DNA from 3 places in the Bacillus sp. NEAU-Y102 genome. Region 1 is predicted to be linked to each of the others. Evidence: predicted binding sites of a transcription regulator. Region 1 holds the regulator's gene; each other region holds the start of a gene.
The links. Region 1 encodes NrdR, which represses ribonucleotide reductase genes. Its sites were predicted from a motif close to AACACNATATATNGTGTT; they were not measured.
Positions count from the first base shown of each region.

Region 2: nrdI (class Ib ribonucleoside-diphosphate reductase assembly flavoprotein NrdI) is a predicted target of NrdR. The motif match lies at 8,333-8,350, and genes of this name have one in related genera.
Region 3: ACYFX0_RS02565 (anaerobic ribonucleoside triphosphate reductase) is a predicted target of NrdR. The motif match lies at 5,918-5,935, and genes of this name have one in related genera.

Region 1 is NZ_JBTWFK010000003.1:247,781-259,050, reverse strand. Features, by position in the region: gene polA (DNA polymerase I) at 1-2,226, shown strand, start outside; gene mutM (DNA-formamidopyrimidine glycosylase) at 2,239-3,069, shown strand; gene ytaF (sporulation membrane protein YtaF) at 3,142-3,774, shown strand; gene coaE (dephospho-CoA kinase) at 3,826-4,428, shown strand; gene ACYFX0_RS10670 (glyceraldehyde-3-phosphate dehydrogenase) at 4,538-5,566, shown strand; gene speD (adenosylmethionine decarboxylase) at 5,954-6,337, shown strand; gene nrdR (transcriptional regulator NrdR) at 6,621-7,082, shown strand; gene ACYFX0_RS10655 (replication initiation and membrane attachment family protein) at 7,235-8,644, shown strand; gene dnaI (primosomal protein DnaI) at 8,678-9,616, shown strand; gene ACYFX0_RS10645 (DUF4177 domain-containing protein) at 9,648-9,845, opposite strand; gene ytxC (putative sporulation protein YtxC) at 10,081-10,962, shown strand; T-box leader at 10,994-11,222, shown strand; gene thrS (threonine--tRNA ligase) at 11,270-11,270, shown strand, end outside.
Region 2 is NZ_JBTWFK010000002.1:185,179-196,448, reverse strand. Features, by position in the region: gene ACYFX0_RS07475 (M3 family oligoendopeptidase) at 1-191, shown strand, start outside; gene ACYFX0_RS07470 (DinB family protein) at 329-862, shown strand; gene ACYFX0_RS07465 (DUF6254 family protein) at 964-1,080, shown strand; gene kinB (sporulation sensor histidine kinase KinB) at 1,092-2,300, opposite strand; PreQ1 riboswitch class I at 2,507-2,550, shown strand; gene queC (7-cyano-7-deazaguanine synthase QueC) at 2,644-3,306, shown strand; gene queD (6-carboxytetrahydropterin synthase QueD) at 3,306-3,797, shown strand; gene queE (7-carboxy-7-deazaguanine synthase QueE) at 3,790-4,506, shown strand; gene queF (preQ(1) synthase) at 4,525-5,022, shown strand; gene ACYFX0_RS07435 (YkvS family protein) at 5,071-5,256, opposite strand; gene ACYFX0_RS07430 (hypothetical protein) at 5,516-5,671, shown strand; gene ACYFX0_RS07425 (phosphoglycerate mutase) at 5,760-6,362, shown strand; gene ACYFX0_RS07420 (GNAT family N-acetyltransferase) at 6,398-6,976, opposite strand; gene ACYFX0_RS07415 (hypothetical protein) at 7,310-7,504, shown strand; gene ACYFX0_RS07410 (hypothetical protein) at 7,604-7,921, shown strand; gene nrdI (class Ib ribonucleoside-diphosphate reductase assembly flavoprotein NrdI) at 8,399-8,758, shown strand; gene nrdE (class 1b ribonucleoside-diphosphate reductase subunit alpha) at 8,745-10,829, shown strand; gene nrdF (class 1b ribonucleoside-diphosphate reductase subunit beta) at 10,911-11,270, shown strand, end outside.
Region 3 is NZ_JBTWFK010000001.1:537,363-548,632, forward strand. Features, by position in the region: gene parE (DNA topoisomerase IV subunit B) at 1-560, opposite strand, end outside; gene ACYFX0_RS02545 (CoA-binding protein) at 936-1,349, opposite strand; gene ACYFX0_RS02550 (S1C family serine protease) at 1,429-2,670, opposite strand; gene ACYFX0_RS02555 (response regulator transcription factor) at 2,874-3,551, opposite strand; gene nrdG (anaerobic ribonucleoside-triphosphate reductase activating protein) at 3,570-4,022, opposite strand; gene ACYFX0_RS02565 (anaerobic ribonucleoside triphosphate reductase) at 4,019-5,875, opposite strand; gene plsY (glycerol-3-phosphate 1-O-acyltransferase PlsY) at 6,101-6,697, shown strand; gene ACYFX0_RS02575 (HesB/YadR/YfhF family protein) at 6,806-7,096, shown strand; gene ACYFX0_RS02580 (acyl-CoA thioesterase) at 7,123-7,542, opposite strand; gene ACYFX0_RS02585 (glycosyl hydrolase family 18 protein) at 7,652-8,944, shown strand; gene sspN (acid-soluble spore protein SspN) at 9,031-9,165, opposite strand; gene ACYFX0_RS02595 (FbpB family small basic protein) at 9,209-9,352, opposite strand; gene ACYFX0_RS02600 (3'-5' exonuclease) at 9,492-10,439, opposite strand; gene ACYFX0_RS02605 (redoxin domain-containing protein) at 10,555-11,130, opposite strand.

The DNA of each region.
Region 1 (11,270 bases):
TTACTTCAACTTGTTTCTGATAACACGCTTGTATGTATTCCGCGAAAAGGGATTACGGAAGTAGATGAATATACGAAAGAAGCTTTATTTGAGAAATATAGCTTATCACCAAAGCAAATTATCGATATGAAAGGTTTAATGGGAGACCAATCAGATAATATTCCGGGTGTACCAGGAGTTGGTGAAAAAACTGCGATTAAATTGTTAACACAGTTTGGAACGGTTGAAGAAGTGTATGACAATCTAGATCAAGTAAGCGGGAAGAAATTAAAAGAAAAACTGGAAGCAAATAAAGACCAAGCTCTTATGAGTAAAGATCTTGCAACTATCATTACAGATGCGCCGATTACAGTGCATGTGGATGATATGGAATATAAAGGATATGAAGCAAGTGATGTCGTTCCAATGTTCGAGAGTTTAGGATTTACATCTCTTTTAAATAAATTAGGTGTTACGCCAGAAGAAACGGCTCCAGCTGAATTAGATGATATTACATTTGATATTGTGGAAGAAGTTACCGAAGAAATGCTTCAGCAAGATAGTGCGCTTATTGTTGAAGTACAAGAAGATAACTATCATAAAGCAGATATTCAAGGTTTTGGTATTCAAAATGAAAATGGTTGCTACTTTATTCAAAAGGACATTGCTCTTAAGTCAGATGCATTTAAAGACTGGCTTGCAGATGGAGAGATGAGAAAGCATACATTTGATGCGAAGCGTGCAATCGTTGCACTGAAATGGAACGGTATAGATATACAAGGGGTTGACTTTGATCTATTAATCGCTGCTTATTTACTTGATCCGGCTGATACAGATAAAGATTTCCGTACTGTAGCGAAAATGAAAGAAACGCATGCTGTGAAATCTGACGAAGAAGTTTATGGAAAAGGCGCGAAGCGTGCTGTTCCAGAGTTAAAAGTAGTAGCGGAGCATGTAGCTCGTAAAGTGCATGTATTATATGATGTAAAGCAAACATTCGTTGAAGAGTTAGAGAAGAATGAGCAATATGAACTGTTTACAGAGTTAGAATTACCACTTGCGCGTGTATTAGCTGATATGGAAGTAAAAGGTGTAAAAGTTGATACAGAGCGTCTTCGTAATATGGGAGAAGAACTTGCAGGCAGATTAAAGGAAATGGAACAGGAAATTTATAAGCTTGCGGGAACAGAATTTAATATTAATTCACCGAAGCAGCTTGGTGTTATTCTGTTTGAGAATTTAAACTTACCGGTTATTAAAAAGACGAAAACAGGTTATTCTACGTCAGCTGATGTACTAGATAAGCTTATGGATCACCATGAAATTATTCCAAACATTTTACATTATCGTCAATTAGGGAAACTAAATTCAACTTACATTGAAGGTTTACTGAAAGTTGTACATGAAGATTCATCTAAAATTCATACTCGTTTTAATCAAGTGTTAACACAAACAGGTCGATTAAGTTCGACGGATCCGAACTTGCAAAATATCCCGATTCGATTAGAAGAAGGAAGAAAGATTCGTCAGGCATTTGTTCCATCAGAAGAAGGTTGGATTATGTATGCGGCTGATTATTCACAAATCGAGCTGCGTGTATTAGCTCATATTGCAAATGATAAAGGGCTAGTTGAAGCATTCCAACATGACATGGATATTCATACGAAAACAGCTATGGATGTATTTGGCGTTGAAAAAGATGAAGTAACTTCAAATATGAGACGACAAGCGAAAGCTGTTAACTTCGGAATTGTGTATGGTATTAGTGATTATGGTCTTTCGCAAAACTTAGGGATTACAAGAAAAGCAGCAGCGGAATTTATTGAAAAGTATTTAGAAAGTTTCCCTGGTGTACAAGAATACATGGAGGACATCGTAAAAGATGCGAAACAAAAAGGATATGTGGCCACATTATTAAATCGTCGCCGTTATATTCCAGAAATTACGAGTCGTAATTTCAATTTACGTAGCTTTGCTGAGCGTACAGCGATGAATACACCAATTCAAGGTACTGCAGCAGATATTATTAAAAAAGCGATGATTATTATGGCAGATCGTTTAGAAGAAGAAGGCTTACAAGCGCGTCTTCTTCTACAAGTACACGATGAATTAATATTTGAAGCACCAAAAGAAGAAATTGAAAAATTAGAGCAGCTTGTACCTGAAGTAATGGAGCATGCAATTGAACTCGCAGTTCCGCTGAAAGTTGATTATTCTTACGGTCCAACTTGGTACGACGCAAAATAAGGAAGTGATGAAATGCCTGAATTACCAGAGGTTGAAAACGTCAGACGGACACTTGAAAATCTTGTAACAGGAAAAACGATTGAAGATGTTATTGTTACTTATCCAAAAATAGTGAAACGACCGGATGATGCAGAAATCTTTAAAGAAATGCTAAAAGGCGAGAAGATTGAAAATATAAAGCGAAGAGGAAAGTTTTTGCTTCTATATGTAACAAATTATGTTATTGTTTCACATTTGCGTATGGAAGGTAAGTTTTTACTACATCAAGAGGATGAGCCGATTGATAAACATACGCACGTCCGTTTCTTATTTACAGATGGAACTGAATTACATTATAAAGATGTGAGAAAGTTTGGTACGATGCATCTCTTTAAGAAAGGTGAAGAGATGAATCAAATGCCTCTTGCTGACTTAGGTCCGGAGCCGTTTGATGCTGAATTGACACCGCAGTATTTACAAGAAAGATTGCAAAAGACAAATCGTAAAATAAAAGTTGTGCTATTGGACCAGCGTCTTTTAGTAGGGCTTGGAAATATATATGTTGATGAAGTTTTATTCCGTTCTCAAATTCATCCGGAACGGGAAGCTTCTTCTTTAACAGTAGAAGAAATTGAGCGGATTTATGAGGCTACCGTTACAACGTTAGGTGAAGCGGTAAAACGTGGCGGAAGTACAATTCGGACGTATATCAACTCACAAGGGCAAATTGGTTCATTCCAAGAACTCCTAAATGTATATGGAAAAAAAGGAGAGCCGTGTGTAACTTGTGGTACGATATTAGAAAAAACAGTAGTTGGCGGGCGAGGAACGCATTACTGCCCAATTTGTCAGCCTAGAATATAGAAAAGAGATAACATCGGATAGGCATTTGTCATATACATACAGCAGAGCTATGTATAAGGGAGGAGCTTACCGATGTACCTTTATTTATCTCTTATTTTATTAGCTTTTACATTAAGCTTAGATAGCTGTAGTGTAGGGCTAACATATGGGTTAAGAAGCGTAAGAATTCCACTAAAATCAATTATAATTATCGGAATCTGTTCAGCGGCTGTTATGCTTGTTTCAATGGGAATTGGACATATGATCGCGAAAATATTTTCACCTGTTATCGCAACGCGTATCGGTGGGCTTGTTCTTATTGGAATAGGGATTTGGGTGTTATATCAATTTTTTCGAAGTGAGAAAAAAGAAGAACTGAAGCAAGAGGAGAAGGTCTGGAAATTAGAGATTGCCTCGCTAGGGCTAGTAATTCAAATTTTACGGAAACCGACTGTAGCAGATTTTGATAAATCAGGCACCATTTCTGCAGGAGAAGCATTACTTCTTGGTATCGCTCTTTCTGTAGATTCATTTGGTGCCGGAATTGGTGCATCTTTATTAGGGTATGCACCCGCTATGATGGCGATATTAGTTGCAGTTATGAGTTCTTTGTTTTTGTTTATTGGAATGAAACTTGGGACGGTTTTATCGAATATGAAGTGGTTACAAAAATTTACATTCCTGCCTGGAGTATTACTCATTATTATTGGAATTTGGAAAATGTAAGTATGGGCGTGGAACATTAGTTTCGCGCCTTTTATTATGAGGAGGATTATGATGACAGTAGTAATTGGATTAACAGGAGGCATTGCAAGTGGAAAAAGTACAGTGTCTCAAATGTTTCGTGAATTGAGCATACCAGTTATTGATGCAGATATTATTGCGCGAGAAGTTGTAGAGCGAGGAAAACCAGCATATAACAAAATAGTAGAAGTATTTGGAACGGAAGTGTTGCAAAAAGACGGAGAACTGGATCGGCCGAAATTAGGGAGTGTCGTTTTCTATAATGAAGAAAAACGATTGCAGTTAAACAAAATTGTTCATCCTGCAGTACGTGAGGAAATGAATAGACAAAAGGAAATGTACATAAAAGAAAGTATGCAAGCGATTGTGTTAGATATCCCTCTTTTATTTGAAAGTAAATTAACAAGTCTCGTTGACCGTGTTTTAGTTGTAGCAGTTACTCCTGATACACAATTAGAACGTTTGATGAAACGAAATGGTTTTTCCGAAGAAGAAGCAACGGCGCGTATTCAATCTCAAATGCCGTTAGCGGAAAAAGTGAAAAATGCAGATGAAGTGATAAATAATGATGGCACAATTATGGGAACGAAAACACAATTGCAGGTGATTTTAAAGAAATGGAACATTATTGACTAAAAAATTGTGAAATTAATGAAAATGCTTAGTGACATATCTCCTTTTTGTGTTATACTATTATTGGAATTGGAGATAAATAGTATAACGCATTCAAGGGGGATAACATATTATGACTCGTGTGGCAATTAATGGATTTGGACGTATTGGGAGAATGGTATTTCGTCAAGCAATAAAAGAAAGCGCATTCGAAATTCTAGCAATCAATGCAAGCTATCCATCTGAAACGTTAGCACACTTAATTAAATATGATACAGTTCATGGTAAGTTTGACGGAACAGTAGAAGCATTTGAAGATCACTTATTAGTTGATGGAAAAATGATTCGCCTTTTAAACAACCGCGATCCAAAGGAATTGCCTTGGACAGATTTAGGTGTTGAAGTTGTAATTGAAGCAACTGGTAAATTTAATTCAAAAGAAAAAGCAATTCTTCACGTTGAAGCTGGAGCGAAAAAGGTTATTTTAACAGCGCCTGGTAAAAATGAAGATGTAACAATTGTAGTTGGTGTGAATGAAGACCAATTAGATATTACAAAACATACTGTTATTTCAAATGCATCTTGTACAACAAACTGTTTAGCGCCTGTTGTAAAGGTGTTAGATGAGCAGTTCGGAATTGAAAACGGTTTAATGACGACTGTTCACGCTTATACAAATGACCAAAAAAATATTGATAACCCACATAAAGATTTAAGAAGAGCGCGTGCTTGCGGACAATCAATCATTCCGACAACGACAGGTGCCGCGAAAGCGCTAGCAAAAGTTCTTCCGCACTTGAACGGAAAACTTCATGGTATGGCACTTCGTGTACCAACGCCAAACGTGTCTCTTGTTGACTTAGTAGTAGACGTAAAACGTGATGTGACAGTTGAAGCTATTAATGAAGCTTTCAAAACGGTTGCAAACGGTGCGTTAAAAGGTATTGTAGAATTCAGCGAAGAGCCTTTAGTATCTATCGACTTTAATACAAATACACACTCAGCTATCATTGATGGTTTATCTACAATGGTAATGGGTGATCGTAAAGTGAAAGTACTTGCTTGGTATGATAACGAGTGGGGCTACTCTCGTCGTGTTGTAGATCTTGTAACGTTAGTTGTTGAAGAGTTAGCGAAACAAGAAAATGTGCAACACATTTAAGTGAATAAGGGGGAGGGCAAGGCAATATTTGCCCTCTTTTTTTATTTTTTTCTGAAAAGGAAAAAAATTATATGAGTATATTTTAAATAGTGGACATACCACGAAACGTTGTGATTACTGCATTTGTGAATCGTTTATTTTTTTTAGGGAAAAGTAAAGAGGAAAATATGACAGAAAATCGAAAAAACTGTTGTTGCAAAATGAAAATAAACAAAGTATACTAACACTCGTAAACTTAAGAGCTGAGGTACGTAGTCACTACTTAAAGGGTTAGGACCTCTCTGGACTAACTTTCCCCCGTGGTAGTGGAGCAAGCCAAATTGCAAATTAGTTTTCAATTCGAACAGTTAGAATAAATTTACAAGGGGGAACTGTAGAATGGATACTATGGATACGATGGGTCGTCACGTGATCGCTGAACTTTGGGATTGCGATTTCGACAAGCTTAATGACATGCCGTATATTGAACAATTATTTGTGGATGCAGCACTAAGAGCTGGTGCTGAAGTGCGTGAGGTTGCTTTCCATAAATTTGCACCACAAGGTGTAAGTGGAGTAGTAATTATCTCGGAATCACATTTAACAATTCATAGCTTTCCGGAGCACGGTTACGCGAGTATTGATGTTTATACTTGTGGGGATCGTATTGATCCAAATGTTGCTGCAGAATATATTGCAGAAGGTTTAAACGCGAAAACGCGTGAGAGCATCGAGCTTCCTCGAGGCACTGGTAGCTTCGAAATTAAGCAGAGAGAAACAAAAGCTCTTTAAAAAAGAACATAATTGATTTAAAATGTAAAGAGGTGTATAATGCACCTCTTTTTTAGTTTATAAAAAAGAGGTAATATAACGTACTGGTTAGTTGAATAAATTGTACTCTTGCAAATGAGGTAGTGCCCTATATACCATCTTATTTTTAAGGATGAGATGATAAAGTGATGCGCTGAAACTTAAAGTGGTAAGAGAGTTAGAATGAGTTATATAATATTGTATATATATTTTAGGTGAAGTGAGTAGAGAAAAATAAAGAGTATAGTGTAAAGGAGTGAATGAATTGCGTTGTCCATCCTGTTCTCATAATGGTACAAGAGTGTTAGATTCGCGTCCGGTAGACGAGGGGCGCTCTATTCGAAGAAGGAGAGAGTGTGAAAGTTGCTTAAGTCGCTTTACGACCTTTGAAAGGGTAGAAGAGTCACCTCTTATCGTTGTAAAAAAAGAAGGCACACGAGAAGAGTTTAATAAAGAAAAGATTTTACGTGGTTTAATTAAAGCGTGTGAAAAAAGACCAGTATCTTTAAGACAATTAGAAGAAGTAACACAAAGCGTGGAACGTGAACTGCGTAATTTAGGTATATCAGAAGTGAAAAGTGATATGATTGGTGAAATTGTTATGGAAGAACTTCGCGATATTGATGATGTTGCTTACGTACGCTTTGCTTCTGTATATCGTCAATTTAAAGATTTAAATGTATTTATTGAAGAATTAAAAGATATACTGCAAAAAGAAAGAGAGTAGAAGTTGTATTTTATTCTCTTTACATACCGTAAGTAATAGGATAAGAGAGCTAGAAGCGTAAGCTAATAGCTCTTTTTCACTAAGAATTTATATAATGAAGGTAGAACGAATGAAGTAGAGGATAGATTGGATGAGAGAAAGGAAAAGCAATAATGGAAAAACAGTCATGGATGGAGCTATTGCCGATTGATCGTTATAAAGTAAGTGCGAAAGGGCTACTGCATAATTACGACCGAAAAGTATTAACGATGTTGTATCAGCCGTTAATAGGTAGTAGAGCTTTTAGCTTATACATGACACTATGGGGGGAGCTAGAGCAAGATCGTGTATTTGGAAAAGAGAATACACATCATTCCCTTATGGTGACTATGCAAATGCAACTTCCTGAAATATATGAGGAACGAGTAAAGTTAGAGGCAATTGGGCTTTTGAAGGTATATATTAAGAAAGAAAAAGATATTCGAATGTTCATATATGAGTTGCAACCACCTTTATCTCCAAAGCAGTTTTTTGATGATATTGTTTTAAGTATCTTTTTATACAATCGATTGAGTCGGACAAAATATAATCAAGTAAAGCAATATTTCTTAGAAGAAGAATTTGATTTTGCTTCTTATGAAAATGTTACGCGCTCTTTCAATGATGTGTTTGGTTCGTTTAATCCAGGACAGCTTGAGCATGCGCAAGAAGACCTTCGTATCCCAAAAACGACAACTATGCCAAGTAACGAGAAGGGAGACGCTCCGAAAGTTTGGAATGATTTCTTTGATTTCTCTTTATTTGTAGATGGATTGTCCGCTCTTGTTCCTAAAAAGTCGATTACAGATCAAGTAAGAGACTGCGTTATAACACTTGCTTACGTGTATGGTGTAGATGTGTTATCGATGCAAAATATCGTTCTTGGTGCGGTGACAGAGATGCAAACAATTGATATGGAAAGGCTTAGAAAAGGAGCTCGCGATTGGTATCAATTTGAAAATGGTCAAGCATTACCGGTATTAAGTGAAAGAGTACAGCCTCATGCTGCACGTACGATGAAAGAGAAAGAGCCTTCATCGCAAGAGGAGATGCTAATAAAGCAGCTAGAGGAAATCTCGCCAAAACAATTATTGAAAGAGATTTCTGGTGGTGCAGAGGCAACGAAAGCGGACTTGCAAATCGTTGAAGATGTCATGATTAATCAAAAATTGACACCAGGAGTTGTGAATGTACTTATTTATTACGTTATGCTACGCTCAGATATGAAACTTGCGAAAACGTATGTCGAGAAGATTGCTGGGCATTGGGCACGTAAAAAGGTTGGTACAGTAGCGGACGCGATGGAGTTAGCGAAAGAAGAGAACCGTCAATATCAAGAGTGGGCTGAGACGAAGAAAAAAGGCCGTACGGCGAAGAAAACGGTACGGAAAGAAATGGTACCAGATTGGCTTAAGGAAGAAGAGCCGAAGGAACAAGAGAAAGAAACGGCGAAGAAAGATGTAAGTGTAGAAAAAGATGCAAGTACGTTAGAAGATGAACGAAAACGATTAGAAGAAGTGTTAAAAAAATATAAGCGTGATTAATAGAAGAGAATGAACGCTCTTTGAGGTGAGAAAATGGAGCATATTCAAAATTCATTTGCAAAATTAATGGGAAATGAAAAATTTAAAAATAGATATGAAGTATTAAAGGCAGAAGTAATGGCGCATCCGCGTGTGAAAGAATTTATAGACGAACATAAAGGTGAAGTAACGACTTCTATGATTGAGCGCAGTCTTGTGAAGCTATATGAATATATTGGACAAAGTGTAGGTTGCGTGGATTGTCCGGATTTAGGTTCATGTAAAAATATGCTGCAAGGGTACGAGCCAAAGCTTGTTATTCAAGGGAAAATGATTGATATTCAATATGATCGCTGCGTTAGAAAAGTAGCACATGACGAGAGAAAGAAATATGAAAAACTCGTTCAAAGTGTATATATGCCAACGGATATTTTACAGGCAACTATGGAAAACTTAGACCCTTCTGATTTAAATGCACGTATCGATGCAATTGGTGCAGCGAATGAATTTTTAAGTACATATGAACCAGGTAAAAAAGCACAAGGTTTATATTTGTACGGTAAATTTGGTGTAGGAAAAACGTACCTTTTAGGAGCAATTGCGAACGAGCTTGCTCGAAAGAAAATAAGTTCGATGCTCGTATACTTCCCAGAATTTTTACGTGAAATCAAAAGTTCGATTCAAGATAATTCGATTGGTGAAAAGATTGATGCGGTTAAACGCGTACAAGTTTTAATGTTAGATGATATCGGGGCAGAAGCAATGTCAAGCTTTGTGCGTGACGATGTGCTTGGTGCAATCTTGCAATTCCGTATGTTAGAAAACTTACCGACGTTCTTTACGTCTAATTTTGATTTTAAACAACTGGAACACCATTTAACGTATACACAGCGTGGTGAGGCTGAAGAAATGAAGGCAGCACGTATTATGGAACGAATTAAATATTTAGCGAAACCAATTCCGATTGGTGGGAAAAATCGTCGTCATAAGTAAAAGAGCAAGCTGAGAAGCTTGCTCTTTTGTATTATAGTGATATTTTCTTTTCAAATATGAGGTCGAAATATTCAGGTTGTCCAGAACTGCCAATCGTAGGGGCGACAATCTGTACGAACCTCCAGTCATCTCTAGCATGTTCTTGAATAATTTCTTGGTAGTCTTCAGCTAGTTTTGAGCGAGTGAGCCCCCAATGGAATTCGACTTTTACGAATTTATATTCGAACATTCGGATACCCCCTTTTAGTGATAAATAAAGTATACAATAAAAAATTCATAGTAGCTTGTATCATTTTTTTCTCCCTCCCTTAATATATATAAAATTAGCAAGCCAGATTGAGTGGATTTTCTAACGATAGGAAATGTAATTCTACTAAGAGTGAACTTCACGCGGAAAGGACTCTTATAGGATTTGTAACGTATAGATACAGTCCTTTAGAGCAGGGATAAAAGGGGGGACAAAAGTGATTGAAATTTGCTTCGAAGAAAAAAATGATGCTATGCACGTATATAGACAATTGCTGAAAAGAGCGGAAGTGTTATATAAGGAAACGAGTGTGTATTTACAGGAGCAAAAAGTGGTGATTCACATACCAGTACATGAATCGAATTATATTGAAAAGATCTTATTGCCAGTAATGGTGTATTTCATTGTGAATGTGAAACAAAATGAGTGGATTTATACGATCTTAAAAGAAAAGTTTTTTTATGAAGAACAAGAAGAGTGTCATCAAATATTGCACATGGCACATGAGATTTTAAAGGGAAGAAGAAAAGGTGTAGCTCAGGATTTAACTCGTAACGCATTTGAGTCATATATTAAGTCTTCTTTAAATAATTGGCTTTGTGATCCGCTCTCATTCTCGTTTTCATCATATATCCGTTTTCGTCTTCGTACATATAGGGAAATGGTGGCTAAACTTGCGGAAGTGGCAATTGATGAGTATAAGATGGAGCAAGAATACCAAATGTTCATTGAAACGCTTCGGCAACAAGTGAGTAGCCGTAAATCACGCTTGTCCTGTGTGCATCTTATTTTTGATGAAAGCTTTATCTTTTATGATGATAAAGGTAGACGTTTAAAACAGGAGAAGTTGGTCCAATATATAGATGAAGAATTATTAAAGCAAAATGATGTATATATTGATACAAAAGTAATTGCGCCGCTTCTTTCTATTTCGCCAAAAAAGATTTATTTATATACGAAGGAACAAGACCATAATATGATTATTACTTTGCGAAATGTGTTTCAAGAACGGGTCCAATTACATGGATTACATGATTTTGAGCGCAATGTGAAAAATTTAAAAAATAAAGGTAACGCCCTTGATTTTCTAAGTTTTTGAGCATATAATTACCTACATAAATGAAATATATCGAAATGTCATGATGAGGACATGAGTAGTTTTCTACGATTTTCAGAGAGGGAAGCCTTAGGGTGTGAGCTTCCTAGTACGGGATTATTACTTACCACCTCTAAACTTTAGCAGTGAACGATTCTTTTAGTAATTGCTAACGGACAACACCGTTATGTTGAACTTGAGCAATTAACGATCATGTTAATTGGAACAAGGGTGGAACCACGAATTCAACACTCGTCCCTTTTTATGGGATGAGTGTTTTTTATTTTGAGAAAAAGAGGAGTGACCAGTGA
Region 2 (11,270 bases), on a different contig from region 1:
AACGTGCAAGAGATAATAGACAAGAGGCGTGGGAAGATTATGTGAATCTGTGCCAACAAGGTGGAAGTAAATCGTTCTTAGAATTAGTAGAAGTTGCAAATTTAACATCACCATTTGCTGAAGGCTGTGTGAAAAGTGTTATTACAGAAATTGAAGCATGGTTACATGCGATTGACGACACAAAATTGTAAAAAACATGCGCTTTTTTTCACATGTTTAACATCGACATAATGGGAAAATGATGAGATAATAAAAGAAAATTCAGAATACTAAAGAGGTGTTTCTAATAAGGAGCACCTCTTTTCACCAACAAAAGGGGGGAACAAGTATGCTTCAATCTAATATGGATGTGAGTTTAGAAAGTTTAGTAAACTCATTACAGTCTACCCGAAGCACGCTATTATCAGAAATTGAAATGTTAAATGATACAGAAGTGAATGTAAAGCCACGCCGTGATAAATGGAGTATTACTCAAATTTTACACCACTTGCATTTAGTTGAACAATCTGTCACGTCTGCCCTTGTATATGCTTTACAAAAAAACGAAAGAAACATGACTCCATTTAAAGACCTCCAACTTACGCTTGATCGCACACATAAACGAGAAGCTCCTCAGCAAATGCAACCAACAGAAACTTTAATGAAAAAACAGCAAGGAATTCAATTACTAGAACATTCACGACAAGAACTATTACACGCGCTTCATAGTGTTATAGATGAAAAAGATCTATTTGAAAATGGATTAAAGCATCCTGTTTTTAATGATCTGAATTTGTATCAATGGGTTCAATTTCTTGATTTGCATGAACAAAGACATCTTACGCAGTTAAAAGAGGCGAAACATGCAATTTTGCAACGCTAAAGTGGAAGAAGTGGGAAACCACTTCTTTTTTGATATGTGCATAGTTTTCTTTCTTATTTTGGAATACTACATGGAGAAAGAAAAGAAGGAGTTGAAAAAATATGTCTAAGAAGAAGCGAGAAGAGGAGCGCGCCTGGAAAGCGCGTAAAGAAAATCAACAACCGCACGGAAAAGTGAAAGCTTTTGCTGAATTAGTTGAAGGAACAGAAAAAACGTGATGATTATTTCATCACGTTTTTTGTATGAGTGGAAAAGTTAATAAAAAGGTTGTACCGATTCCTTTTTCACTTATAATATCAATTTTTCCGTTCATAGCTTGAACAACACTGAATACGACCATCATTCCAAGTCCAGTGCCTTTTTCTTTCGTTGAATAGAAAGGCGAACCAAGACGTTTTACTTGTTCTGAATCCATACCGATTCCTGTATCTTTTATATATAACTGAATATGCTTATGATCAGGAACTAATGTGAAATAAAGATCACCGCCTTTTGGCATAGCCTCAATGCAATTTTTTAAAATATTTAATAAACATTGATTTAGTTTTTGTTTTTCTCCAGCGATAAAAAAAGAAGTGCTTTGCTTTATATAATGAGTACGTACATTTGTTAAATTAGCAAGCGGTGTAATTAACGACAATGCATGTAGTAATTCTTCTTCTAACTGTAATGTTTGTTCTTTTTCAATGCTTGGTTTGGCAAAAGTTAAATAATCTGTAAGAACATGATTTGCTTGTTCGATGCCGTTAATGGCAATGTCGATATATAATTTTCGTTCCTGCTCAGTGCATGTATCTGATTGTAACAGTTGTAAAAACCCTTTCGTTGAAGTTAATGGATTGCGAATTTCATGAGAGATAGACGCTGCCATTTCACCAATTAAATGAAACTTTTCAGCATTTATAAGTTCGTTTTGGAGACGAACTTGAGTTTGTAATATGTGTAGTAAATATAAAATTAGGATCGTACCAAGCATTGAACATAACTCATATACAATAATATGCGGTATATAATCAGTCTTATTTGTAACCTTTGAAAGAAAGAAAGGTATCCAACTAAATCCGTATGTGAGACTGTAGATAATAGCAAGTGTTATTTTTATACGATTAGAAGTTCGATTGAAAAATTTATATGTTAATAGTAGAACAATAAATAGAAGAACAGAACCGATAAGAGATGGGAAAACACCTACCCCACCTAATAGTAAGCGATATATGTTTAATACAACTAAGATAGAACCACCAGCAATAGGCCCTCCCGTTAATGTACCGACAATTAATACAATATGGCGCATATCAAATTGAAAACCATTATTTGTTTTTGCTGCAAATGTAATACAGAGTACGGTAGCGAGGCAACACAATACAATAAATATAGCTGAATTTAATTTAGGAGAGCGTTTCCCTTTTTGATTCCAAAATAAATGATATACGAGCATTGTAATAAGGATGAATAATATATTTAAAAAGAGATAAATAATAAAGGATTTCAGTGGGATGCCTCCTCTCTTCTTATATTAAATTAATCATACTATAAAATGAAAGAAATGAAATAATAAATAGCGGAAAAATCAGAAATTTTTACGCTAGTATACAATATGTTACAATAAGCTGTGTCAATGAAAGAAGAAATTCCGTGCACCGCGCGGGAGAGGTTCGCGAACTCCCTCTATAAAAAACTATGGAAACAACAATATCCTTAGGTATTGTTTTGTTTTTTTATTGTGACAGTTCAAGAACGTTCTTTCTTCTTATTTATAGTAGAGAAGGAGAATGAGTGAAATGAAAAAAGAAAAAGCAGTTGTTGTTTTTAGTGGAGGACAAGATAGTACAACATGTTTATTTTGGGCAATAGAGCAGTTTGCAGAGGTAGAAGCTGTAACGTTTAATTACAATCAACGTCATAAGCTAGAAATTGATTGTGCAGCGAAAATTGCAAAAGAGCTAGGAATAAAGCATACGGTACTAGATATGAGTCTATTAAATCAACTTGCTCCAAATGCGTTAACGAGAACGGATATGGAGATTACACATGAAGAAGGTGAATTGCCATCGACATTTGTAGATGGACGAAATTTACTCTTCTTATCATTTGCTGCTGTATTAGCAAAACAAGTTGGAGCACGTCATATTGTAACGGGTGTATGTGAAACTGATTTCAGTGGTTATCCAGATTGCCGTGATGTGTTTGTGAAATCGTTAAACGTTACTTTAAATTTATCCATGGATTACCCGTTTGTCATTCACACGCCACTTATGTGGATTGATAAAGCTGAAACATGGAAATTATCAGATGAACTTGGAGCATTTGAGTTTGTTCGAGAAAAAACATTAACATGTTATAACGGAATCATTGGTGATGGTTGCGGTGAATGTCCAGCGTGCCAACTTCGTAAAGCAGGATTAGATACGTACCTACAAGAACGCGAAGGAGCGAACAACTAATGGATAATTTCTTTGGATTTCGCATCGTAGAAAATTTGCAAAAAATGGACAAGGATATTCAGCGTAAACAGCTCAAATACCATAATAAAAGAGTAATGGTCAGCAAGGAATTTACATTTGATGCAGCACACCATTTACACTGTTATGAAGGGAAATGTAAAAACTTACATGGTCACACATATAAAGTTGTATTTGGAATTAGTGGATATGTAAATGAAATAGGACTTGCAATTGACTTTGGTGATATAAAAGAGATTTGGAAGAATGAAATCGAAATTTATTTAGATCATCGTTATTTAAACGAAACGTTACCTGCAATGAATACGACTGCTGAAAATATGGTCGTTTGGATTTATGAAAAGATGGCAGAGGCACTAACTAAAGAGAATCGAGTGAACGAATATAAAGGAGCTCGCGTAGAATTTGTTCGTCTATTTGAGACGCCGACTAGTTATGCGGAAGTAAGACGGGAGTGGATGCTCGATGAGTAAAATCCCTGTCTTAGAAATATTTGGTCCGACTATTCAAGGTGAAGGAATGGTTGTAGGGCAAAAGACAATGTTTATCCGTACGGCTGGTTGTGATTATAGCTGCGCTTGGTGTGATTCTGCTTTTACATGGGATGGATCAGCTAAAAATCAAATTAGACAGATGACAGCAGAAGATATTTGGGATGAGCTTGTTGCAATTGGAGGAGAAAAATTTTCTCATGTTACGATTTCAGGCGGGAATCCGGCATTGCTGAAAAATATTGAGTTTCTTCTTTCTATATTAAAAGAAAATGGAATGCGGACGGCAATTGAAACTCAAGGGAGTAAATGGCAAGATTGGTTACTTCAAATTGATGAAGTAACAATTTCTCCAAAACCACCAAGTTCGACGATGAAAACAGATTTTCAGAAGTTAGATGCTATTATTCAGAAACTAGCAGGAAAAGATATTAGTTTAAAAGTAGTAGTATTCGATGATCATGATTTTGAATATGCAGTTAAGATGCACGAACGTTATCCAGATGTACCATTTTTCTTGCAAGTAGGAAACGATGATACAAAAACAGTGGATGATGCGATGCTTATTAAAAAATTATTAGATAAGTATGAGTGGCTGATTGATAAAGCTGTAAATTGTAAAGAGATGAATGATGCAAAAGTATTGCCCCAGCTTCATGCGTTAGTATGGGGAAATAAACGCGGCGTATAATGAGAAGGGATGTTTAAAATGACAGGAAGATTAGATGAAGATTTAAAAGATGTAACATTACTAGGAAATCAAAATACAAAATATTTATTTGAATATAGCCCAGAAATATTAGAGGTATTTGATAATAATCATCCAAACCGTGATTATTTTGTAAAATTCAATTGTCCTGAATTTACAAGTTTATGTCCGAAAACAGGACAACCAGATTTTGCAACAATTTATATTAGCTATATTCCAGAGCAAAAAATGGTAGAGAGTAAATCTTTAAAGTTGTATTTATTTAGTTTCCGCAATCATGGTGATTTCCACGAAGATTGCATGAACGTTATTATGAACGATTTAATTAAATTAATGGATCCACGTTACATTGAGGTATGGGGGAAATTTACACCACGTGGTGGCATTTCAATTGATCCATACTGCAACTACGGTCGCCCGGGGACGAAGTATGAACAAATGGCTGACTACCGCATGATGAACCACGATCTATATCCGGAAACAATTGATAATCGTTAATAGAAAGAAAGGGCCTGTATACTATACAGGCCCTTTCTTTCTATTATATTATGCATTTTGATTAATGACAGTATAGTTTTTATGACTTACAACTGTAAGAGGTTCCATATCTAGTTCTCTAAAATTCTTCATAATTGTTATATCAACAATAACAGAGTTTTGATTTACTTTTTGAACACGGCCTTGCATTCCACCTTTAAATTCGATGATATCTCCAGTTTCTGCGATCTGCATAAGCAACTCTCCTTGTTACAGTTTTCCCAAAAAAAGAATAAATTTGGGTTTTTTTATTTCCTCCTATTTTGAACCATATTTCCTACTTTGTAAATGTTTCCAAAGTAAAAATTCGAAAAATATTCACTTTTTGTAAGAAAATATGTAGAAAATCCATGTTATTTGAAAAAATAGCAAAAATGCGGAAATCTTTATATCGAGGTATAATGAAAAAGTAGAATAACCTGCTGAAGTGGGAGAAATTAGAGGCGGTAAAATGATGTTTGAATTTGTGGGGAGTGTTATAGCTTTAATTTTATTTTTATTTTCTTATATGCATTTAAAAAAGATTCGTCAATATGATACGAATACATATTTTGATGGGATGGATGGTACCCATGCTTCGATAACACATGATAGTGGTGGGGAGATGTAAAGGTATATAACTTTCTTTTCTTGCGTGGTATGATATTTAGAACTAGTGCATAATAGAGTTCGTAAGTGATGAATGGAGAGTGAAAAGAATGAAGATTTCTTTTATTCGTCATGGTTGTTTAGGTCGTATAAGAGAACCGATGACAATTAATTCATTTCACGAATGGATGAAACAGTATGATTCCGAGTCAATGATACAAAAAGCTAAAATGCCGATAGAAACAATAGAGGCAATTGAAGCAGCGAAATTTGTCTTAACAAGTGATCAAAGGCGTGCTGTACAATCAGCAGCTGAATTGACAGATTCTTTATCTTTTATGCAAAATTCTCTTTTTAGAGAAGCTGAAGTTCCTTCATGCTTTTTTGCTCCGAAGTGGTTGAAATGCACAATTAAGGTATGGATGTTCATTGGACGAACGTTATGGATACTTGGCTACCATAAAGATGTTGAGTCTTATAAGGAAGTAAGAGAGAGGGCAAGGCAAGCGGCTTACCTGTTACATCGTTATGCTCTCGTACATGGAAGTATTGCTCTTGTAGGTCATAAGTATTTTAATTCGATGATTGGAACGGAGCTGAGGGCAATGGGATGGTCTGGTTCTCCTATTTTGCATAGAAAGCCATGGGGATGTACAACATATACGTTTCACGAGGCGATGGATGGAAATATATTAAATACGAATTTAACATAAAAGCACACGATTTATATAAATCGTGTGCTTTCTTTTTAAGATATAGAAATTTTGACGTTTAATGTTTTTACGAGATGAGCATAAGGTTCGCCTACTAGCATAACAATTTCATCTTTTTTATAACCTAACTTTTCGTATAGTGAATAGGCGCGTGTGTTTTCTAAATTAACAAGTAAAGCGATTTTTTCATGCCCTTTTTCAGTTGCATAGATTTCGGCAGCTTCAATTAATTTAGAACCTATACCTTTTCCGCCGTGTGCACTTGAAACTGATAATGTATCAATGTAATACTCATCAAGCTCAGCTTCTTTTTCTAACGTAATTGATTCATCTTTATGTAATTCTCTTAAGTGATGTACAATTGGTGCGTCAAGCTGTGTTGCTTCACTACCGTGATAAGCGACAATAATTCCAACTGCACTCTCGTCTTGTTCATAGACAAAACAGTTTTCGTAGCTCAGACGGTTATTTTCTTTTGAGAACCATGTCTCAAGTCCTAGTAATACTTCTGCTTTAACTGTGCTACCTGTGATTTTTTCAGCAATTTCATGCAGAGCATTATACAATAAAGGAGCTATTGCCATTGCATCTGTCTTTTTTGCTTTCCGAATCATAGTATCCCTCCTAGTTCTATTTGTATATTGTAGCATAGTGGTATGGAACTTTGCATAATTGAATGCCGAAATGTTTGATATAGAGAAGTAGCTATGTTAGTATATGATATTTAGTGGACATATAGTAAAACGATATTGTTTGCGAAATAACGAAAATAAAATCATGGCATAACAACGAGATAAAATGAAACGTTAATCAGTAAGACTTTTGTTCATTCCACGACTGATTAGTAGCCAACACCAATCGGACCGCCTGCAAATAGCGGGATAATTTTACAGTTGTTGACCTATAGAATATACGATAAAATAAAATATTGCAGAGAGGTGAAATACATGGATAAAGAATTAGCAAATACAATTTTAGATCAGCTGAAAAATGGTGAAATAACGGAGTATGTTGTTACGAAAGATGTATTTTATACGTTCAGAGAAGTTGTTGTAAATAGAGAAGACTTTAAGCATTTCATTGGTAACGCACAACGAGGCGGGCAAGTGATTTATACATATTCAGAAACGCCACGTTCATAAAGGGGAATTTTGATCAGCAGGGCATCCCTCACTGATTAGTAGCCGACACCAATCGAACGTTTAATGCGGGATAAATAAAAGATAAAGGAGAGGGGAATTATGGGCGATTTTAAACAAGGCATTTTACCACATTGGGATTATATGTGGAAAGATAGAGCCGGCAATAGATTTATGGGAATGGTTATGTATCCAGAGAAACGAAAATGTTCAGCAAAAATGCTTCAGAAAATAAAAAGAGCATATGAAGAAGCGATAGAAATTAAAGTAACTGTACAAGTTCAACATACATATCAGTACGTAGAAGGAATGATTGTATACTTTGATGAAGAGGCTCCTGTATGTACAATGCTTGATAAAGATGAAAATCCACATCACATATTTGTAAAAGATATTTTGCGTATTGAGCACTCTGAATAAACTTTTCATAAATAAATTGAAGTTCCATAATAATAATCTTTTTCTATAATAGTTATCTTTTAGTATGTAACGAAAAACGAAAGTATATGTATAATATATTTAATAAGGTAAATTTGATAAATGTAATCGTTTTTTAGAGCAGATTATAGTTTCATATCTGTTCTTTTTTGCGTGATGCTGGAGAAATATATTTCTTCAGCATCTACCGTTTTATGACAAAATATATTGTTAACTTTTTTTAAAATAAGATTAAATTCGTTGACAACTTTTTTGAAAAGCACTTTATTGACATGAGTTTTAGAATGTTGTTTCATAGTCATTGTATTGAAAAAAAACGGCTATCATGTCGAAAAGTAAAAGTTAAAAAAAGAAAGAATTTATACATATATCTTGTGTCTTATTTTGAAACGTAATACAATATATAGAGAAATCAAGAACAACATATAGAGAATATAGATTTGAGAGGGAGGGTCGGAAATGTTAGTTGCATATGATTCTATGACAGGAAACGTGAAGCGTTTCATTCACAAATTAAATATGCCGGCCGTTCAAATTGATGAAGATCTAGTAATAGATGAAGACTTTATTCTTATTACGTATACAACAGGTTTTGGCAATGTACCAGAACGTGTTTTAGACTTTTTAGAGCGCAATAATGAAAAATTAAAAGGCGTATCTGCAAGCGGCAATCGTAACTGGGGAGACATGTTCGGTGCAAGTGCTGACAAGATTTCTACTAAATATGAAGTGCCTATTGTATCAAAATTTGAGTTATCTGGAACAAATAACGATGTAGAATATTTTAAGGAAAGGGTGCGGGAGATTGCGACACATTGAACTGAATAATGAAATCACGCAAATGCAGGACGGTTTTTATCAGCTTCATAAAGATAAAGAGGCATTAGAAGTCTTTATGGAAGAAGCTAGAGAGAATACCGTTCCTTTTAATAGCGTGGCAGAGCGAATGGAGTATATGAAAGAACATGATTACTATTACAACGTTCTGGACGAGTATAGCTTGGAGGAAGTAGAGGGAGTATATAACATCGCTTATGGTGAAAACTTCGAGTTCCAATCTTATATGGCAGCATCTAAGTTCTACAAAGATTATGCGTTAAAAACGAATGATCAAAAACAATACTTAGAAAGCTATGAAGATCGTGTAGCAATTGTGTCATTATACTTAGGACGCGGTGATGTTTCGAAGGCAAAACAATTCGCAAGCATGATTGTAAAACAAAACTACCAACCAGCGACACCAACCTTTTTAAATGCGGGAAGAAGCAGAAGAGGAGAAATGGTGTCTTGTTTCTTGTTAGAGATGGACGATAGCTTAAATTCAATTGGTTTTAACATTAATACTGCGATGCAATTATCGAAAATCGGCGGGGGAGTAGCCTTAAACTTATCTAAGCTACGCGCACGTGGTGAGCAAATTAAAGGTATCGACAACGCTGCAAGTGGTGTAGTGCCTGTTATGAAATTGCTTGAAGATTCGTTTTCATATGCGAATCAGCTTGGCCAACGAAAAGGTGCCGGCGCAGTATATTTAAACATTTTCCATTGGGATATTATTGAATTCCTTGATACAAAAAAAATAAATGCCGATGAGAAGAGCCGTATTCAGTCTCTATCAATCGGAATTATCGTTCCAAGTAAGTTCTTTGAGCTTGCTGAGAAAAACGAACCTTTCCATGTTTTCGCGCCTTATACGGTTTATAAAGAATATGGCAAGCATTTAGATGATATTGACATTGATGAAATGTACGATGAATTAATGAGCAATCCGAAAGTGAAGAAGAAGCCACTAGATATTAGTGCACGTGATATGCTTATTAAAATCGCTATGATTCAGCTTGAGTCTGGTTACCCATACTTAATGTTTAAATCAAATGCAAATAATCAACATCCATTGAAGGATATTGGAACTGTGAAGATGTCGAACTTATGTACAGAAATCTTCCAGCTTCAAGAAACTTCAGAAATAAATGATTACGGTACAGATGACATTATCCGTCGTGATATTAACTGTAACTTAGGATCGTTAAATATCGTAAACGTAATGGAAAATAAAGAAATTCGTGAAGCAGTTCATGCGGGAATGGAAGCTTTAACAGCTGTTTCTGATATGACGATTATTCCGAATGCACCAACTGTGAAAAAAGCAAATGACGAGCTTCATTCAGTTGGACTTGGAGCAATGAACTTACACGGATATTTAGCAAAAAATAAAATCGCTTATGAAAGTGCAGAAGCGAAAGAATTCGCTCGTACATTCTTTATGATGTTAAATTACTATTCTATTGAGAAAAGTATGGAAATCGCTACAGAAAAAGGCGAGACATTTAAAGACTTCGATAAATCTGATTATGCGAATGGCACATACTTCGAAAAGTATGAAACGACAGATTACAGCCCAGTAACTGAAAAAGTTCAGCAACTATTTGAAGGAATTCATATTCCGACAAAAGAAGATTGGACAAGTTTAAAAGAGCAAGTGCAAAAGAATGGTTTATACAACTCATATCGTCTTGCCATTGCTCCAACACAATCAATCAGTTACGTTCAAAATGCAACTTCAAGCGTAATGCCGATCGTAAGTCAAATCGAATCAAGAACATATGCGAACGCGACAACATATTATCCAATGCCGTATTTATCAAAAGATACGTTCTGGTACTATAAATCTTCTTACGATATGAATCAGTTTAAATTAATTGATTTAATCGCAGAAATTCAAGAACATATTGATCAAGGAATTAGTACAATTCTTTACGTTAATAGTGATATTTCAACACGTGAATTAGCACGTTACTACATCTATGCACATAAAAAAGGCTTAAAGAGTCTGTATTATACGAGAACACGTAAATTAAGCGTGGAAGAGTGTGTGGCTTGTACCGTTTAATATAAAAAGTGAGACATGATGAGCAGGGTTTTCTGAACCCTGCTCATGCTTAGTTATCATATTTAGAGAAGGGGCGATTTAATGCGTGCGGTAAACTGGAACAAAAAAGAAGATGATTTTAGTTTAATGTTTTGGAAGCAAAACATCGCTCAGTTTTGGACAGAAGAAGAAATTGCGGTTTCGTCTGACAAAAATACTTGGGTGCAATTATCGAAAGAAGAGCAAATTGCTTATAAGCGTGTATTAGGTGGTTTAACACTTTTAGATACGAAACAAGGTGGCGAAGGAATGCCACTTGTACTTGTTCATCTTGAAAATTTACAAGCTAAAAGTGTATTAGCTTTCATGGGAGCTATGGAAGAAGTACATGCGAAGAGTTACAGTCATATCTTTACAACGTTAGCTACTGAAGAAGAAATTGATGATATTTTTGACTGGGTA
Region 3 (11,270 bases), on a different contig from region 1:
GTTTCATAATTGTAATTTGTCGTACTAAAAATCGTTGTATCTGGTTTGAAATGCATTGTTGTACCAGACTCTTTTGTTTTCCCGATTTTCTCTAACGTTGTTGCAGGAACGCCACCATTTTCAAAGCGTTGTTCATAAATGTTACCATCACGTTTAATTGTTACTACTAACCATTCTGACAAGGCGTTTACAACTGATGCCCCAACACCGTGTAAACCACCACTCGTTTTATAGCCACCTTGACCAAACTTACCACCTGCATGAAGTACAGTTAAAATAACTTCAGGTGTAGGTTTCCCAAGTTTATGCATTCCCGTAGGCATTCCTCGCCCTTTATCTATAACGCTAATACTATTATCTTTATGTATTACGACAGAAATTTCGTCGCCAAATCCCGCTAACGCCTCGTCAACGGAGTTATCTACTATTTCATATACTAAATGATGCAATCCACGGCTATCCGTACTCCCGATATACATACCCGGGCGTTTTCGAACGGCTTCAAGTCCTTCTAACACTTGAATCGCATCTTCATTATATTGGAACTGATGCTTCGCCAAACTCCTTGCCCCTTTCCTAATCCAAAATCAGAACATATGTTTCTATTATAGAATAACGCCTCGACTATAGTTTTGGCAAGTTATCTTATCTCTTTTATATACCATTTTCAATAGAAAAATCCTTGTTTTCTCACAAGGATTCCTCTAGGCTACTATTTCAGAAAAATAATCGTTTGTCAACGAGAAATGGATATGTATTCCAAGATTACACATTCCAAACCTTTATTATGATCCAAATGATCAAAATCCAAAATGGGATTACAAATAACAATCCCCAAAAACAGCCTTTAAAAAATCTCATGATGAACACCTCGTTCATCGGCCCTACTTATCTATAATGAGGGCTGAATCAATCTTTCTAACTTTAAGTCTATACTATTTTGTCATCGCATGTTCTACTTTAATACAACGATCCATTATTACAGTATAGTCTTTTTCTTTTAAAAGTTTATATGTATCTTCATCTTGTACTCCTAATTGTGCCCAAAAAACATCTGCATCAATCTCGACAAATTCTTTTGCAACATCCATTAAAAACTCTGAGCGACGAAATACATTTACAATGTCAACGTGTTCCTTAATATCCTTTAGTGAAGAAACTGCCTTTTCTCCAAGCACCTCATTTACTGTTGGATTAACTGGAATAATGCGGTATCCAGCATCTTGCATTGCTTTTGAAACCATATACGATGTACGTTCTGGCTTATCTGATAATCCAACAACCGCAATTGTTTTGCTTTTCTTTAACACTTCACCAATTTCCGTACGAGTTGGGTTTTCAATTGTCATAATTAATCCCTCCTATTCCTTTAGTATAGCCGATAAAGAAAGTCTCTTTCAATATGAAAGAGACTTTCTTTTATTTCGATTATTGATTCTTTGTAGCTGAATTATCTGCTAAAGTAGCTGTTTTCGTCATTTTTTGACCGTTACGGTAGAATGTGACGTCTACTTTCTCGCCTACTTTTTTCTTTTCATATAAATATTTACGGAATTGAAGTGAATTTTCTACTTTTTGATCATCTAATGCTACGACAATATCATATTGCTCTAAACCAGCTTTTTCTGCCGGTGATATTGGGTAAATTTTACCTAATACAACACCATTAGTTACTTCTTTCGGTACTTTCAATTGATTGACTGCATAAGCTTGCACATCTTCTAACGAAACGACACCTACTCCAAGAGCTGGACGTTTTACTACTCCGTCTTTTTCAAGTGATTCAATAACTGGCTTTGCGATATTAATTGGAATAGCAAATCCAATTCCTTCAACCTCTTGTTGTGCAATTTTACTTGAATTAATCCCAATTATTTCACCGTTTTGGTTAAATAATGCACCACCACTGTTACCAGGATTAATCGCTGCATCTGTTTGAATAACTTGTGCTTGCCAATCTGGGCGTTTATCCCCATCAATATCAACTGGGATTTCGCGTTCTTTACTACTGATTATACCTTCCGTTACACTTCCGTCAAATCCAAGTGGGTTACCGATTGCAATCGCTTTTTCACCCGCACGAAGTTTACTTGAGTCACCTAAAGTTGCAACTTTATTTACATTAGCCCCATCAATTTCAACAACAGCTAAGTCTAACCAAGGATCTTTCCCTACTAACTTTGCATCTACCTTTTTACCATCACTTAGCTTTACAGCAAGTTTATTCGCTCCATCTACTACGTGGTTGTTTGTTACAATATATGCTTTATTTCCTGCTTTTTTATAAATAACACCTGATCCTGAACCAGCTTGTTGTTCTTGACCTGTCGGTTGCATTGCAAATGGATCAACGCTTTGTTGCATATTAATAACGCCTACAACAACATCTTTCGCTCCTTCAATCATACCAGGTAAATCAGTTTCATTTTTCGCTTTATTTACAACAGGAACTACAGTACCTTCTACTTTTGAATCCGAACTAAATGATGATACTGGTGCTCCATTATTTTGAGCCCATGGCATATATGGTGCTGCAAAACTAATCGAAACCGCTCCGACTACAGCTCCCACTAAACCTGTGAAGAAATAGCCTTTTTTACTACCTGATTTTCTCACTTCTCTCGTTTCACTATGCTCTTCATTTAAATTTGGTCCGTCGTAATATCCCATGTTTTATTTCCCCTCTCTGGTGAATTCGTATTTTCAGTATAGTCACGTTTTGTGTCCTTCTTGTGAACTCATCGTGAAATCCAATTAAAAAAATACTCCTATCTAACATTGTAGACAAGAAAAGTATTTTTTGTACATTCTACCTTCAAAAGAGAGTATAAAATTGCCATTTTCCTAGGCTAAATTACACAAATTGTTCTAGATTATTCTTCAAATTTATAACCAACTCGAATAACAGTACCGATATGCTTCGCTTTATCTCCTAACTTATTTCGAAGTTTTTTAATATGGGTATCAACCGTTCGGTCATCACCGTAATAGTCATATCCCCATAACTGGTCTAATAAATGTTGACGTGATAATACGATTCCTTTGTTCTCCATTAAATAAACGAGAAGTTCAAATTCTTTATGTGTCAATATAATTTCTTCTCCATCTACTAAAACAGTTCTAGATAGACGATTCACTTCAATTCCAGCTAAAGACATAGCATTTTCTTCCGCTACTCCTACCGCGCCATCCGCACGTTTCAATAACGTCTTTGCACGAGCTACTAACACTTTCGGACTAAATGGTTTCGTTACATACTCGTCTGCACCTAATTCGAAACCTAGCAATGTATCATCCTCATCCGAACGTGCTGTCAACATAATAATTGGTACTGCTGATTCTTTTCTAATTCGTCTACAAACAGACCATCCATCTATTTCCGGTAACATAATATCTAACATAATTAAATCAATTTCATGCTCTGCAAATAACTCTAACGCTTTCTTTCCATCTTCTGCTTCGATTACTTCAAAGCCTTCATTACGAAAATAATCACTAACAATTTCACGTAATCTTCTTTCGTCTTCAACAAGCAATACTGTTTTATTCATATAATCTATCCCGCCTTTTTACTCTTTCAATCGAATAATACGTTGATTGGAGCTTCCGCGAAATGGAAGTGTTAAATCTTTTTTCTCAATTTCAAACCTTCCATCGACTAAAACATCCCCATAATGTAACAACTCTATCATATCATTATTTTGGGAACTCTGTATCTCTTCTAACGTATAACCTGTATACATCCATAGGTTTTTTTTCAAATCTTTCACGATTTTTGCTACCTTTTTCACTTCAGCAGCTTGAAAAAATGGATCTCCACCTGAAAATGTTACATCAGTTAATGGATTACTTGCAATCTCTTTCACAATTTCTTCTACTGTCATTTCCGTTCCGTTGCAAATATTCCACGATTTCGGATTATGGCAACCGACACAACGATGCGGACAGCCCGCAAAAAACACGACTGTCCGCAATCCTTCTCCATCTACTACACTATCATGAATAATATTCATCACTTTCATTTATGTTTCACCCGATCTATCTCTTCACTACGTTTCGCACTATTCCACTTCGACATATCTCCTACAAGATAGCCTGTTATACGGCGAATTCTTTCTATATTAGCCTCATCTTCATTCCCGCAACTTGGACATTCATTTCCAATAACCCCGTGATAACTACAGCACTTACAACGGTCAACAGGATGATTAATTGAACCGTATCCAACGCCATGTTCTGCCATGGCTTGTACAATTTGTTTTAATGCCTTTTTGTTATGCATCGCTGCTCCGTCCAGTTCAATATACGTAATGTGTCCTCCATTACAGAGAGCATGGAACGGGCCTTCTAAACGGATTTTATTTATCGCTTGAATGTTATAATAAACTGGAATATGGAATGAATTCGTATAGTAATTATGGTTCGTTATACCGCTAATCACGCCAAATTCTTCTCTATCTTTTTTCACAAACTTTCCTGATAATCCTTCTGCTGGAGTTGCAATTATCGAGAAATTCAGTTGATGTTCTTCTGTCGCTTTATCCATTCTATCTCTCATAAAGGAAATAATTTCGTACCCAAGTTTCCATGATTCTTCATCTTCCCCATGATGCTTTCCTGTTAAAGCTACTAAACATTCCGCAAGACCGATAAAACCAACACTTAACGTCCCTTGTTTTAAAATCGAAGCTACGGAGTCTTCAGGCTGCAATGCTTCTCCACCACGCCATACACCTTGTGAATATAAAAACTGAAAATCTCTTGCTCGCTTCGTACATTGATACGCAAATCTTTCTAATAACTGCTTAATTCCTAAATCTAAATAGTAGTTTAGCGCTTCAAAAAATGCTTCTTTTGAACCACTAATTAACGCTAATTTCACTAAGTTGATAGACGTAAATGATAAATTCCCTCTACCAATCGCTGTTTCTTCTCCATGTATATTAGACATAACACGGGTACGACATCCCATGTAACATACTTCACTTTCTGGTCTTCCATCATAATGCACTGCATTAAACGGAGCATCTAAAAATGAAAAGTTAGGGAATAATCGCTCTGCAGTTGTCTCTAATGCTAATTCAAATAAATCGTAATTCGGATCACTTTCTTCAAAATTCACACCTTTTTTCATCTTGAAAATTTGAATCGGAAAAATTGGTGTCTCTCCTTTACCAAGTCCAGCTTGTGTTGCTTTTAATAGTTGTTTAATTAACATTCTTCCTTCTTTTGATGTATCTGTTCCGTAATTAATAGAAATAAACGGTACTTGTCCTCCGCCCCTACTATGCATACTATTCGAATTATGAACGAAAGCCTCACACGCTTGATACGTATCATTTTCCGTTTCTTTCCATGCAAATTCTTCTATTTGTTCTTTCGTAAGCGGATATGATTGTAATCGTTTTTTATGTCTCTCAATTGTTTTTCGTACATAAGGTGCTAAATCAATATCAAAGAGTGCAAACGATTGACCGCCATGCTGCATATTTTGATTCGCTTGAAAAATAATAGACGAAAGAGCCAATGCACTTTTAATGTCTTGTGGTTGTCTCATATGTCCATGTCCAGTATGAAAACCGTTAGCAAGCATTTGCGCTAACGGAATTTGCGAACAAGTCGTCGTTCCTGTCGCATAAAAATCTAAATCATGTGGATATAATATATTTTCATTTATCGCTTTTTTCACTTGATCTGACAATAAATTCTCAACAGCATAATATTTTGCACTCTCAGATGCGAACGTTCCCATTACACCCATTGGAGAGCGGCCGTCTACATTTGCATTTTCTTGCATTAAATCTTGTTCATTGCCGTGGACTATCGTCTCGAACACTTTCATTAATTCTTCTCCACATGTATTATTTTGTAACATTTATAACCCTCCACCAATATGTTGTTGTCTTTTGATTAAAATATTACTACATATAGTCTTGCTGTTTCTGTGAGAAATGTAACATTACTGTGAAATTTTTTTCACGAAATAATGAATTTTTCATTTACAAAAAAGAAATGTGCTCTTTACAAATGTATGGTACAATATACGGGAAAAACTCTTTTTACCCTTTATCAACACATTTGAATAAAGGAGACTGAACTTATGGTTACTACATATCTTTTATTTATCGTTGCCTACTTGCTTGGCTCGATTCCATTTGCACTAGTTGTTGGAAAAATTGGCTACGGAATCGATATTCGTGAGCACGGGAGCGGTAATCTAGGCGGAACAAACACATTCCGTACATTAGGGAAAAAAGCAGGTTTTACCGTTACAATTGCTGACATTTTAAAAGGGACATTAGCAACAAGTCTACCAATGATTTTCGGATTAGATATTCACCCACTATGGTTCGGGTTAGCGGCTGTTCTTGGACATGTCTACCCGATCTTCGCGAAATTCCGTGGTGGTAAAGCAGTTGCAACTTCTGCTGGGGTGCTATTATGCTATTCACCAGTTGTTTTTGCAATATTGGCTGTTGTATTTTTCACCCTTTTATTTACAACAAGATACGTATCACTTTCTTCTATGGTAACAGCAGTTGTTGCTGTTATTGCATCCATTGTTAGCGGGGATAAAATCTTCATTATTGCGATGTGTTTATTAGCAGGTATGGTTATTTATAAACACCGTGCAAATATCGGACGAATTATAAATAAAACTGAACCAAAAGCAAACTTTTCAAAAAAGCAAAAATAAGATCGTAACCCACATAACGCAAAAAGAAAACGTGAAGCATATTAATAGCGTCTTTTTGCGTTATTTTTTATACTAAAGAAAAAGCAACATAACTTGGAGGAACTATACATGAATCTTTCCGTAACAAAAGAAGCAGCACAATGGTATAAAAATGAATTAAACTTACAATCAAATGAAACACTACGCTTTTTCGTACAATACGGTGGTTGCAGTACTGTGCAAAAAGGACTTTCTTTAGGTATTCGTAAAGATGATCCTGCACACCCTGCTGTTCAAATTCAAGAAGAAGGTATTAACTTCTTTATTGAATGCGATGATGAATGGTTCTTCGATGGACATAATTTATCTGTTACACTTCATGAAGGTGACGACTTCCCACAATTTAATTATGAAAAATAAAAAAGCGCGGCTTCTGCCACGCTTTTTTATTTTTTCTTAATTTCCTCATATTTCGCATACCACTCAGGATATAACTTTTTAAATGATACAGGGCGGAACCCTTCTTTTTTCGCACAAATATTCGTCGTACTTGCAGTAATACAAAGATCACCATCACCATTATATATTTCATATCCATATACAACGCGAAGCGGGCTCACAGTATCGACCCATGTTTTTACGATTGCCTTTTCTCCATAACGCATCGCTTTACGATATGAAATTTGTAAATCTAACACAGGAGAAATAATTCCTTCTTTCTCCATTTCAACATATGAAAAACCTAAATCTTGTATAAGTTTCGTGCGACCTAACTCAAGCCACACTAAGTAGTTTGAATGGTAAACAACACCCATTTGATCTGTTTCCGCATAACGGATTTCAACTTCATGTTCTGCTACAAACATATGTATTCGCCTTCTTTCACTTCTGCTACCTTGCATACATTTAATCATAATACAGTAACATCAAAAATAAAATAAAAACAGTGAATCTTTTACTGAAAGGAGCCAGCATATGATTCAAATTGTAACTGTTCGTAGTGGTGATAGCGTATATAGCTTGGCATCAAAATATGGATCAACACCTGACGAAATAGTAAAAGACAATGGACTAAATCCAGCTGAAACGCTCGTTGTTGGTCAGGCACTTATCGTTAATACGAAAGGAAATAATTATTATGTACAGCCTGGTGACAGCCTATATCGAATTTCTCAAACATATAATGTCCCCCTCGCTAGTTTAGCTAAAGTTAATAATTTATCTTTAAAATCTATTCTCCATGTCGGACAACAATTATATGTACCAAAAGGCACAAAACGAGCTGTAGAATCCATCGCTTATTTACAACCTTCAACTATACCGATTAAAGAGAGTTTAGTTAATGCGACACGCGCCATCAATCCATTTTTAACATACTTAGCCTATTTTAGTTTTGAGGCAAAAAGAGATGGCACATTAAAAGAACCTACTGAAACAGCTAAAATTGCTAATATTGCAACGCAAGGTAAAACAATCCCTATGCTCGTTATTACAAATATTGAAAATGGTAATTTCAGTGCCGATCTAACATCAGTTATTTTACGCGACGCAACGATTCAAAACAAATTTATTACTAACATTTTGCAAACAGCTGAAAAATATGGCATGCGAGACATTCATTTCGATTTCGAAAGTGTAGCACCTGAAGACCGCGAGGCGTATAATCGCTTTTTACGAAATGTAAAAACACGCTTACCTAGTGGGTACACATTGAGCACAACTCTCGTACCGAAAACAAGTTCCAATCAAAAGGGCAAATTTTTCGAAGCTCATGATTATAAAGCGCAAGGGCAAATTGTTGATTTCGTCGTCATTATGACATATGACTGGGGATGGCAGGGCGGACCACCGATGGCGATTTCTCCTATCGGTCCAGTGAAAGAAGTACTTCAATATGCAAAATCTCAAATGCCTCCACAAAAAATTATGATGGGGCAAAATTTATACGGGTTTGATTGGAAGCTTCCATTTAAACAAGGAAATCCACCTGCAAAAGCAATTAGCTCCGTCGCAGCTGTTGCACTAGCTCGTAAATATAATGTTCCTATTCGTTATGATTTCACAGCCCAAGCTCCTCATTTTAATTATTTTGATGAAAACGGCGTGCAACACGAAGTTTGGTTTGAAGATTCACGGTCTGTTCAAAGTAAATTCAATTTAATGAAAGAACAAGGTATAGGTGGTATTAGTTACTGGAAAATCGGTTTACCATTCTCGCAAAATTGGCGTTTACTCGTTGAAAATTTCACGATTACGAAAAAGGGCTGACAAAAGTCAGCCCTTTTTTTCATATTACTGCTAAAAACTCATCTTTCATTTCCTCACAAAAAAGAAGAATGATAACATTCTCCTTTTTAACCGTTATCAACAATCGGTTGTTTACCTGTTTGATCTTGCATTTGCTTTCCTTTATTTCCACCAGCTTTTTTCGATTGTGTTCCAATATGATTTGGTGCAAAGTCTTTTGAATTTTTTTTCGGATTACCCATTATTATCGCCTCCTTAACACTAGTATCGTACTAGTGTTAAGAATTATTCAGCTTGCTTAAAAAGTTTCATTTCATAACGTTTTTCAATGCGCTCTTCAATGCGATCAATTGCATCGCGATCGCTTAATAATTGTTGTTTATTTTCATTTACAAGTTCTTCAAACGATTTACGTCGACTTCTTCTCATGTTGTTCACCCTCTCTCCTTCGCTTTCTTATTACATAGTATGAGCAAACGAAAAACTCTTTAATCAGATTTGTAAGAAAATTTTATGTTTTAGTACTCCTAAAAAAACTCCGTGTACAATATATTGCACACGGAGTTTTTCATACCATAATATTTAAATACTCTTTCAACTTTTCATCTGCATTCATTTCAATTTCTTTATAATCATGAAGCGCCTGTAACACAAAATCATACTGTTCTAAAATATAACTTTCTAATTTCATAACATCCTCTAAGCTATTAAGCATAATTCTCGTATTACCAACTTCACTTTTTAACGCTGGTTCACATTTTAAGCTTGTACATATTTCTTTCACATCATCTTCTAATATTTCTGTTAATACATATTTCTTTCGCCCTTTTACCTTTACTCTCATAACTGGATAAAAAGCTTTTATATCTAAATAACTTCCTACATTCATACAACGTAGCCATTCTACATTACGTTTATTACATACAAGCATTTCTTTCACCGCTTCGTATACCGCAGTTTCATCAAGCACAGCCTTATTTACTTTTCGGTTCCCTTCTTCTTCAATAGCTGCACACTTTTGATAAACAGCGGCACACGTAATACAATCGTCAAATGCATTATGAGAACTTAAACGAATGCCAAGCATTCGCTTTAACGTTTCAAGTTTATGATTAGGCGCATGCTTCATGTATTTCTTCGCTAAAAATACAGTATCAATTACTTTATTTTTAGGTTCAGGTAGCCCTAGCATATTTACATTACTTTTCAAAAAGCGCATATCAAAAGAAGCATTATGGGCCACAATAACATTTGTATGTAAAAATGCTAAAAATAAAGGTAACACTTCTTCAATCTTCGGTGCATCTGAAACGCGATAATTAGTAATACCTGTTAAACTCGTTATTCGGTCCGGAATTGGCCGCTCTGGATTCACGTATGAAACAAATTGATCTACTAATTCATGATTACGATATTTCACTGCTGCAACTTGAATAATTTTATCATTATAAGGGTTAAATCCTGTTGTTTCAAAATCAATTACAACATAATCTAACGGTAAGGATACATTCCCCACTCCATACACTCCTTTATCTCTAAACGTTTATATTTCTTACATCATATCATGAAGTTATTACTACTTGAAAAAGAAAAGGCAGAAATGGGAACTCTCCACCTCTACCTTTTCACCATTATTTTAATTTAGCAACTCTTTTCTCCATCTCTTTTTGCGTCATCGGCCCAATAAACTTATCTTGAATGACACCTTTTGTATCTATAAAATACGAAGTTGGAATCGTAATTACTTTATACGCTGTTGTCACATCAATGTTCTTGTCCAATAAAATAGGAAAAGTAATTCCTTTTTCTTTAACAAAATTGCTTACCTTTTCTACTCCCCCACCTTTTTCTGAAGGCGTATAATTTATTGCTAAAATTTCTACGTTCTCTTTATGTTCTTTATAGAAAGCTTCCATATCCGGCATTTCTTGCTGACATGGTCCACACCACGTTGCCCAAAAGTTTAAAATCACTTTCTTTCCTTTTAAATCCGATAACTTTACATTCGTTCCATCTAACTTCGTTAATTCAAAGTTTGGCGCACTCTTCCCTATTTCGATACCATTACTTGCAATCATCTCTTTCATAGCAGCTTCACTTTTTTCTTGCTCCCCTTGTACCGCCTGATCTTTTTTACCAAATTGTTCATAAGCTGCATATCCCGCTAAACAAAGTAACACTACAATAATCGTAAGCTTCCGCCACATTTTATATCACCCTAACGTATTTATCTTCTTATTAACCTAATTACCCAAATACTATATACCTTATTTTAGCTTATACGGACGAGCTTGGAAATATTCACAGTCGAAATAATTAGAATATTCTTATTTAAAGTGAATTTTTT